2 regions of the Kitasatospora sp. NPDC049258 genome follow, and region 2 is predicted to be linked to the other one. Evidence: riboswitches for the same ligand, from Rfam matches in the RefSeq annotation. Region 2 holds a riboswitch; the other holds the start of a gene.
What was found. A riboswitch is a leader RNA that binds a small molecule or an ion and turns the genes downstream of it on or off. The one in region 2 is predicted to bind glycine.
Positions count from the first base shown of each region.

Region 1: linked by a shared signal. The riboswitch ahead of gcvP (aminomethyl-transferring glycine dehydrogenase) and the one ahead of gcvT (glycine cleavage system aminomethyltransferase GcvT) in region 2 are both predicted to bind glycine.

Region 1 is NZ_JBFAQT010000037.1:13,672-18,544, reverse strand. It holds gene AB0K43_RS25045 (DUF5999 family protein) at 88-282, shown strand; gene gcvP (aminomethyl-transferring glycine dehydrogenase) at 388-3,285, opposite strand; glycine riboswitch at 3,526-3,631, opposite strand; partial or broken gene AB0K43_RS25035 (PRC-barrel domain-containing protein) at 3,831-4,157, shown strand; gene AB0K43_RS25030 (DUF2382 domain-containing protein) at 4,275-4,873, shown strand, end outside.
Region 2 is NZ_JBFAQT010000011.1:141,597-146,469, forward strand. It holds gene glyA (serine hydroxymethyltransferase) at 1-1,181, opposite strand, end outside; gene gcvH (glycine cleavage system protein GcvH) at 1,270-1,650, opposite strand; gene gcvT (glycine cleavage system aminomethyltransferase GcvT) at 1,731-2,849, opposite strand; glycine riboswitch at 3,026-3,130, opposite strand; gene AB0K43_RS12520 (enhanced serine sensitivity protein SseB) at 3,289-4,077, shown strand; gene AB0K43_RS12525 (enhanced serine sensitivity protein SseB C-terminal domain-containing protein) at 4,352-4,873, shown strand, end outside.

The DNA of each region.
Region 1 (4,873 bases), on a different contig from region 2:
CCGGCCGGCAGGATCCGCCGGCAGGGCGGCGCCCAGGGGGGTGGCCGTGCGGCGGGTGTGGATCGCGAGCGAAGCGAGGGTACAACGATGTGCCAGCACCGACCTGAGTGTCCTACCGCCGACTCCCCCGACCGCGAGGCGGCCGTCCCCGTGGCGCTCCACCCCGACCAGGGGTGGAGCCTGTTGTGCAACGGCGTCCTGCTCTTCGAGGACACCGGCGAGCTGCTGCCCGACGGCCGGGTGATCGCACCGCACCGGCCGCTGGCCCTCGCCGCGCTCTGACGGCGCGCGGCGGCACCGAGCCGGACCCAGCAGCACCGGGCGAGCACCGGGCAAGGCCGAGGGCCCCGGAGGAGTCGATCCTCCGGGGCCCTCGGTTCACCGGGCTCAGACGCCGTACTCGTCCAGCGGCGGGCAGGAGCAGACCAGGTTGCGGTCGCCGTAGGCGCCGTCGATCCGGCTCACCGGCGGCCAGTACTTGTCGGCGGGGTTGACGCCGGCCGGGAAGACGGCTTCCTGGCGGCTGTAGGCGTGCTCCCAGTCACCGGCCATGGTGGCGGCGGTGTGCGGGGCGTTGCGCAGCGGGTTGTCCTCGGCCGGCCAGGCACCGGAGCCGACCTTCTCGATCTCCGCGCGGATCTCGATCATCGCGGCGCAGAACCGGTCGATCTCGTGCAGGTCCTCGGACTCGGTGGGCTCGATCATCAGCGTGCCGGCCACCGGGAAGGACATGGTCGGGGCGTGGAAGCCGTAGTCGATCAGACGCTTGGCGATGTCGTCCACGCTCACCCCCGTCTCCTTGGTGAGCGGGCGCAGGTCGATGATGCACTCGTGCGCGACCAGGCCGCCGGGGCCGGTGTAGAGCACGGGGTAGTGCGGGGCGAGCCGCTTGGCGATGTAGTTGGCGTTCAGCACCGCGACCTGGGTGGCGCGCTTGAGGCCCTCGCCGCCCATCAGCCGGACGTACGCCCAGGAGATCGGCAGGATCGCGGCGGAGCCCCAGGGAGCGGCCGAGATCGGGCCGACACCGGTGGCCGGGCCGGCCTCGCTCTGCAGCGGGTGGTTGGGCAGGTACGGCGCGAGGTGCGCGCGCACCGCGACCGGGCCGACGCCCGGGCCGCCGCCACCGTGCGGGATGCAGAAGGTCTTGTGCAGGTTCAGGTGCGAGACGTCCGCGCCGAACTTGCCCGGCTTGGCGAGGCCGACCAGGGCGTTCAGGTTGGCACCGTCCACGTACACCTGGCCGCCGGCCTCGTGCACCATGGCGCAGATCTGGGTGATCTCGGTCTCGTACACGCCGTGGGTGGACGGGTAGGTGACCATCAGCACCGAGAGCTGGTCGCGGTGCTGCTCGATCTTGGCCTTGAGGTCCTCGACGTCCACGTCGCCGTCGACCAGGGTCTTCACCACGACCACCCGCATGCCGGCCATCACGGCGGAGGCCGCGTTGGTGCCGTGCGCGGAGGACGGGATCAGGCAGACGTCGCGCTCGGCGTCGCCGTTGGCCAGGTGGTAGGCGCGGACCGCGAGCAGGCCGGCCAGCTCACCCTGGGAGCCGGCGTTCGGCTGGATCGAGACGGCGTCGTAGCCGGTCACCTCGACCAGCTGCTGCTCCAGCTCGCGGATCAGGCTGAGGAAGCCGCCGACCTGCTCGACCGGCGCGAACGGGTGCAGCTGGCCGAACTCGGGCCAGGTCACCGGCTCCATCTCGGTGGTGGCGTTGAGCTTCATGGTGCAGGAGCCCAGCGGGATCATGCCGCGGTCCAGCGCGTAGTCACGGTCCGACAGGCGGCGCAGGTAGCGCAGCATCGCGGTCTCCGAGCGGTGGCTGTGGAAGACCGGGTGGGTCAGGTACTCGTCCGCGCGCAGCAGCCCGGCGGGCAGCGTGTCGGCGGCCTCGGCCACCTTGACGTCCTTCAGGCCGAAGGCGGCCCAGACGGCGGCCAGGTGCTCCCGGGTGGTGGTCTCGTCGCAGGAGATCGAGACGGTGTCGGCGCCGGCCCGGAACAGGTTGATCCCGGCCTCGGCCGCGGCGGCGACCACCTCGGCGGCGCGGCCGGGGACGCGCGCGGTGACGGTGTCGAAGAACGCGCCGTGGGCGAGCTCGACGCCGCCGGCCCGCAGGCCCTCGGCCAGGGCGGCGGCGTAGCGGTGGGTGCGGCGGGCGATGTCGGCCAGGCCGTCGGGGCCGTGGTAGACCGCGTACATCGAGGCCATCACGGCGAGCAGCACCTGGGCGGTGCAGATGTTGCTGGTGGCCTTCTCGCGGCGGATGTGCTGCTCGCGGGTCTGCAGCGCCAGGCGGTAGGCCCGGTTGCCGTCCACGTCGACCGACACGCCGACCAGGCGGCCGGGCAGGTTGCGGGCGAACTGGGCGCGCACGGCCAGGTAGCCGGCGTGCGGGCCGCCGAAGCCCATCGGCACGCCGAACCGCTGCGAGGTGCCGCAGGCGATGTCGGCGCCGAGCTCGCCCGGCGACTTCAGCAGGGTCAGCGCCAGCAGGTCGGCGGCGACCGCGACGACCGCGCCGAGGCCGTGCGCCTGCTGGATCAGCGGCGCCAGGTCGCGCACCACGCCGGAGGCGCCGGGGTACTGGAGCAGCACGCCGAAGACGCCGCGCTCCGCGATCTCGGCCGGGATGCCCTCGGACAGGTCGGCGACGACCACCTCGACGCCGGTCGGGACGGCGCGGGTCTCGATCACCGCCACGGTCTGCGGCAGGGTGTCGGCGTCGATCAGGAAGACCCCGCCCTTGACCTTGGTGACCCGGCGGGCCAGCGCCATCGCCTCGGCGGCGGCGGTGCCCTCATCGAGCAGCGAGGACCCGGAGGTGTCCAGGCCGGTCAGGTCGGAGACCAGGGTCTGGAAGTTGAGCAGCGCCTCCAGCCGGCCCTGCGAGATCTCCGGCTGGTACGGGGTGTAGGCGGTGTACCAGGCCGGGTTCTCCAGCACGTTGCGCAGGATCACCGGCGGGGTGAAGGTGCCGTAGTAGCCCAGGCCGATCATCGAGGTGAACACCTGGTTGCGGGCGGCGAGGGCGCGCAGCTCGGCGAGCACCTGGGCCTCGCTGCGGCCGGCCGGCAGGCCCAGCGCGGTCAGGCTCTTGATGGCGTCCGGGACGGCGGCGTCGGACAGCTCGTCCAGGGAGCCGTAGCCCACCTGGGCCAGCATCTTCTCCTGGGCGGCGACGTCGGGGCCGATGTGGCGGGTCTCGAAGGGGCTGGCCTGCTCGAGCTCGGCGAGGGTGGCGTCGCTGCGGCGACCGTTGGTCGGCTGGGCGTTCATGGGGGTCGAAGCCTCCTGGTCGATGACCGGCTGGGGTGCGGACGCCGACCGGTCGTCACCGCCGTGGGGACAGCGGGGAACCTTGAGCGCACGAACCCGACAGGCCTCCCCCTCTGTCATCGGGACCTGAGAGCTTCGCCCGCGCGGGAGGCCCGGAGGCCACCCGCCGGCTTGCACCGTCGGTGAAGGTGGTGCCGTCGGCTCCCGCGCCGGCGGTCCTGCCTTGCTTTCCAGAGTGACCTGTCCCACACGGTACGGGTGCCTGAGAGATTCCGGGGAGGAGTTGCTCCTTCGGCGCCCTGACGCCCGGCTTCGGCGGGCTCAGGGACTCTCCCGAGCGGGCTCGGCGGTCGCCGCCCAGGGTACCAGCGAGTTTCCCGCGGATCACGGGCCAGGGGCGGCGGATCCGGCGCCGCCGTGCCCCGGACGGCGGCGCCCGGGTCGCCCACGTCCGATTGATGGCTTTTCGTGTGAAGTGGCGGGCGGCCAGCTCCTTCGACCGCCCCCTCACGGCCATTCGCAGGAGCAGTTGGACGGAGGACAGCGTGCAGACCGATATCGATCCGCGCGACCTGATCGGACACAAGGCGGTCGACCGGAACGGTGACAAGATCGGCACGGTCGACGAGGTGTACCTCGACGACGCCACCGGCGAGCCTGAGTGGGCCGCGGTGCGGACCGGGATCTTCGGCCGGGACGCCTTCGTCCCACTGACCACCAGCGAGTTCGCCGGCGACGAGTTGCGGGTCCCGTACGACAAGTCGCTGATCAAGGAGTCTCCGGACTTCGGGGTGGGCCAGCACCTCTCCCCGGCGCAGGAGCTCCAGCTCTACCGCTACTACGGCCTGGACGCGGGCGGCCCGACACCGCCGGTCCCGGCCTCCAACGGTTCGGCGGCAGCGGCGACGACCGCGGCGGCCGCGACCGTGGCGGCGGGCGACCGCAGCAAGGACCTGGACTTCGGCAAGGTCTCCTCCGGCCCGGCCACGATGGCCCCGCCCGAGTCCTCGGCGTCCTCGTCGATGACCGCCCCGCCGTCCTTCGGCTCGGCCCCGCCGACCGCCGTGCCGATGGCGGTACCGATGACGGCACCCGCCGAGGCGCCCATGGTGCACGGCAGCCCGATGGCCACGGCGCTGCACACCGCGCCGCCGAGGCCCGCGCCCGAGACCCGGATGCCGGAGGAGAAGCGGCCCGAGCAGGAGCGGCCCGCGGAGCGGCAGCCCGAGCCCGAGCGGCCGGCCGGCCCGGCGCCGAGCGCGCCGAGCGGCCCGGTGGAGGTCACCTGCCGGGAGGAGCGCCTCGACATCACCACCCAGTGGCACGTGCTGGGCACCGCCCGGCTGCGCAAGTTCGTCACGAGCGAGCCGGTGGAGCGCAAGGTGCCGGTGGTCCGCGAGCGGGTCCGGGTGGAGCGGGTCCCGGTCACCGATTCCGAGCGGGCCGCGCTGACCGAGCAGGAGATCGCCGAGGGCGTCCAGGAGGTCACCCTGCGGGAGGAGCGGCCGGTGGTGCGCAAGTACCTGGCGCCGATCGAGCGGGTGCGCCTGGTGGTGGAGCGCTACACCGAGGAGGCCGTGGTCCGCGA
Region 2 (4,873 bases):
AGCAGCGCCTCGGCGATGATGTCGGCGACCTCGCGGAAGTCCTCCGCCTGGAAGCCGCGGGTGGCCAGGGCCGGGGTGCCGATCCGCAGGCCGGAGGTGACCATCGGCGGCCGCGGGTCGTTCGGGACGGCGTTGCGGTTGACCGTGATGCCGACCTCGTGCAGGCGGTCCTCGGCCTGCTGGCCGTCCAGCTCGCTGTGCCGCAGGTCCACCAGGACCAGGTGCACGTCGGTGCCGCCGGAGAGCACCGAGACGCCGGCGCCGGTCGCGTCGGCCTGCAGCAGGCGCTCGGCGAGGATCTTGGCGCCTTCCAGGGTGCGCTGCTGGCGCTCCTTGAACTCCTCCGAGGCGGCGACCTTGAAGGAGACCGCCTTGGCGGCGATCACGTGCTCCAGCGGGCCGCCCTGCTGGCCGGGGAAGACCGCGGAGTTGATCTTCTTGGCCCACTCGGCCTTGGAGAGGATCACGCCACCGCGCGGGCCGCCCAGGGTCTTGTGGGTGGTGGTGGTGACCACGTCCGCGTACGGCACCGGGGACGGGTGCAGGCCCGCGGCGACCAGACCGGCGAAGTGCGCCATGTCGACCATCAGCAGGGCGCCGACCTCGTCCGCGATCCGGCGGAACTCGGCGAAGTCCAGCTGGCGCGGGTAGGCGGACCAGCCGGCGATGATCAGCTTGGGCTGGTGCTCCTTGGCCAGGCGCTCGACCTCGACCATGTCCACCAGGCCGGTCTTCTCGTCGACGTGGTACGCGGCCACGTTGTAGAGCTTGCCGGAGAAGTTGATCTTCATGCCGTGGGTGAGGTGGCCGCCGTGGGCCAGGCTCAGGCCCAGGATGGTGTCACCCGGCTGGATCAGCGCGAACATCGCGGCGGCGTTGGCCTGCGCGCCGGAGTGCGGCTGCACGTTGGCGTGCTCGGCGCCGAACAGCTCCTTGATCCGGTCGATCGCGATCTGCTCCACCACGTCGACGTGCTCGCAGCCGCCGTAGTAACGCTTGCCGGGGTAGCCCTCGGCGTACTTGTTGGTCAGGACCGAACCCTGGGCCTCCATGACCGCCACGGGGGCGAAGTTCTCGGAGGCGATCATTTCGAGGGTGGTCTGCTGGCGGTGCAGCTCGGCGTCGACCGCGGTCGCGATCTCCGGGTCGAGTGCGTGCAGGGACTGGTTGAGAACCGTCATGAGTGGGTCTTCCCGTGGGGCTGGGCGGGTTACCTGAGGGGAAGGGGCCGTCCGCCGCGCTGCGGCCGGCCCCCTTTCACGCGGTGGTTCAGCCGCCGGTGGTGAAGGCGGTGTAGGCCTCGGCGTCGAGCAGCTCGTCGGTCGCCTCGACCTTGAGCTTGAACAGCCAGGCACCCTCGAAGGGCTCGCCGTTGACCAGCGCCGGGTCGTCGATGACGGCCTGGTTGATCTCGACGATCTCGCCGGTGGCCGGCGAGTACAGGTCGCTGACCGACTTGGTGGACTCGAGCTCACCACAGGTCTCGCCGGCGGTGACGCTCTCCCCGACCTCCGGGAGCTGGACGTACACGATGTCGCCGAGCGCGTCGGCGGCGTGCTTGGTGATGCCGACGGTGGAGACGCCGTCCGCGTCAGCCGCGGTCAGCCACTCGTGCTCCTTGGTGTACTGCAGGTGCGTGGGGTTGCTCATGAGGTCATTCTCCAGGATCGCAAGAGGGTAGGGCGAAGCCGTCCGCTGAGCGGACCGGACCAGGGGTTCGTACGGACGCCTCAGCGGGCGCGCTTGTAGAACGGCAGCGCGACGACCTCGACCGGCTCGTGCTTGCCGCGCACGTCGACCGCGACCGCGGTGCCGGGGGCGGCGTGCGCCGCGTCCACGTACGCGATGGCGATCGGCTTGCCCAGGGTGGGCGAGGGGGAGCCGGAGGTGATCCGGCCGATCGGGGTGCCGTCGGCGGAGACCACCGCGTACTCGGCGCGCGGGACGCGCTTGCCCTCGGAGACCAGGCCGACCAGCACCTGCGGCGGGTTGGTCCCGGCCGCCGCGGCGGCCTGCTCCAGCGCCTTGCGGCCGACGAACTCGCCGTCGTTGGTGGTCTTGTCGAAGCGGACCACCCGGCCCAGCCCCGCGTCGAACGGGGTCAGGTCGGTGGAGAGCTCGTGCCCGTACAGCGGCATGCCGGCCTCCAGGCGCAGCGTGTCGCGGCAGGACAGGCCGCACGGGACCAGGCCCTTGTCGGCGCCGGCCTCGGTCAGCGCCTGCCACAGGTGCTCGGCGTCGGCGGGGGCGGAGAAGATCTCGAAGCCGTCCTCGCCGGTGTAGCCGGTGCGGGCCAGCCAGACCTGCCGGCCGGCCACCGTGGCGGGCAGCAGCGCGTAGTACTTCAGACCCGGCAGGTCGGCGTCGGTCACCGAGGCCAGGATGCCGTTCGCCTCGGGGCCCTGGACGGCCAGCAGCGCGTAGGCGTCGCGGTCGTCGCGGACCACCGCGTCGAAGCCCTCGGCCCGCTCGGTCAGCGCGTCCAGCACCACCTGGGCGTTGGAGGCGTTGGCGACCACCATGTACTCGGTCTCGCCGGTGCGGTAGACGATCAGGTCGTCCAGGATGCCGCCGTCCTCGCGGCAGATCATGGTGTAGCGGGCGCGCAGCACGCCGAGCGCCGAGATGAAGCCGACCAGTGCGTGGTCCAGCAGCTCACCGGCCTGCGGGCCGGTGACGGTGATCTCGCCCATGTGCGAGAGGTCGAACAGGCCGGCCCTGGTCCGGACCGCGAGGTGCTCCTCGCGCTCCGAGCCGTAGCGCAGCGGCATGTCCCAGCCGGCGAAGTCGGTCATGGTGGCGCCGAGCGAGCGGTGCAGGGCGTCGAGTGCGGTGTGGCGCAGGGACATGGGGGCGGGACTCCTCGGCTGGCACTGACAGGAGCGCACCCGCGTCTGGACGCGGGCATGCGGGGGCGGAGTCTCCCCGTCTGTCGTCACAACCTGAGAGCTTCACCGCACATAAGAATGGCGGCTTGCACCGTGGGTGGGCGCACGGCGCGGCCGTGTCCACTTTCCAGATGTGCCTAGCCCGGGCGGTATGGGTGGCCTGAGAGATTCCGGGGAGGACTTGCTCCTTCGGCGCCGGCCCAGCCTTCAGAAGGCAATCCGGACTCTCCCGCGCGGGTTCGAGCGGCCAGTATGAAGTTCGATCGGGGCCATCATGGCATGCCCGGGCGGCCCGGGGGGAGGGGGGCCGGGCGATACGCTCTGCGGGACGGTTCTTCGGCCGGCGCACGGGCCGCGCGGCGCGTGGCTCGCCCGGCCAAGCTGGAAGGGGCAGAAGCGGATGGGGTACCCGGCGGGCGAGGCACAGCCTTGGACGGAGCCGGGCTCGGCTCCCGAGGGCGGGAGCTGGCCGGTCAACGAGCTGGAACAGGTGCTCACCGCGGCCCTGGGCGATCCGGGCGCCACACCCCGGGTGATCGAGGTGCTGGCCCGCAGCCAGGTCTGGATCCCGCTGCCGGCCGGCGCCGACCGGCAGGGCGAGTCGCTCGACCTGCCCACCATCGAGCTGGCCGGCGCCCCGTACGTGCCGGTGTTCTCCTCGCAGGAGGAGTTCCTGCGCCAGGCGCCGGGGATGGCCTTCGCGATCGCCCCGATGTGGGAGTTCGCCCGCGGGCTGCCGCTGGGGATCGGGATCGCGGTCAACCCCGAGGCGCCGGTGGGCATCCCGGTGCCGCCGGAGGGGGTGGGCGAGCTGCGCCGCGGCCCGCAGGGGGAGCGCGGCGAGGCCGTCCAGGAGGGCGCCCGGGTGGCCCTCAAGGAGCCCGAGCCGCACCAGGAGCCGTACGCCTTCCTGGCCGCCGCCGGTGCGGAACTCTCGTTGCTGCCGGAAGTGTTGACGGCCCGTCGGGCACTGGCCAAGGTGGAGGGCGAGGCCACGCTGCTCTACCTGGGCATCCAGCTCGACCCGGGGCTGCCGGCCGACCCGGCCCGGGTGGGCGAGGCGCTCGGCCGCGCGCTCGGAACCGCCGCTCCGGCCTGGGGCGTCCACCTGGTGCTGCTCGACCTGGCCGCCGACCCGGTGGTCGACTGGCTGCTGGCCCGGGTCCGGCCGTTCTACGTCCGGGGCTGAAGCGGTCCGAGGCCGGGCCGCAGTGGGCCGGGCGCCGCGGGCCCGCGGCGGTGCGGCCGCCCCAAGGACGAACCCCCCGGTAGGGGATGGCGGTATGACGGCTGTCGGCCCGGCCCAATAGGGTTGCTGCCGACAGCCCCGCGCGGCGGGGGCGCGGAGGCGACGGGACGGGCGAGAGCGAGGTGGGCGCGTGAGCGCGGGAGCGGCAGGCGGCGGCGCGCCGGGCCAGTGGGGCCCGGCTGCCGCGGCGCGTCCCGGTGGTGACCCGGGCGCGATCGAGCGCGCCCTGGGCCAGGTCGCGCCCGAGCGGTACGAGGCGTACGAGGCACTGCTGCGCGCGCTCGCCGAGGGCCAGGTCTGGATGCTGCTCTGGCACGGGCAGCCCGGCAGCCCGGACGCCCAGTACGGGAACATGGACATCGGCGGCCACGGCTACGCGCCGGCCGTCACGTCTCCCGGGCAGCTCACCGCCAGCGGCTGGGCCCGCGGCCACGAGGTGATCTCCGGGCTGGAGATCGCGGCCGCGCTCTACCGCACCCGCTGGGGCCTGTGGCTGGATCCGCACGTGCCCGGCGGCGGGGTCGGCGTGCCCTGGGCGGACCTGCGCCGGATCGCGGTCGGCCTGGACCGGCTGCCGGCCGGTCCGCTCCGGCTGAGCGAGCCGCAGCTGCAGGCGCCGCAGTTCTACGAGGTGCTGGTCCGGCAGGCGGCCGAGGTCCGCCCGCTGCGCTCGCTGCGGCAGGTCTGGGTCCGCCCGGCGCTGGGCGAGCCCTACCTGGCGATCGGCCTCGACCTG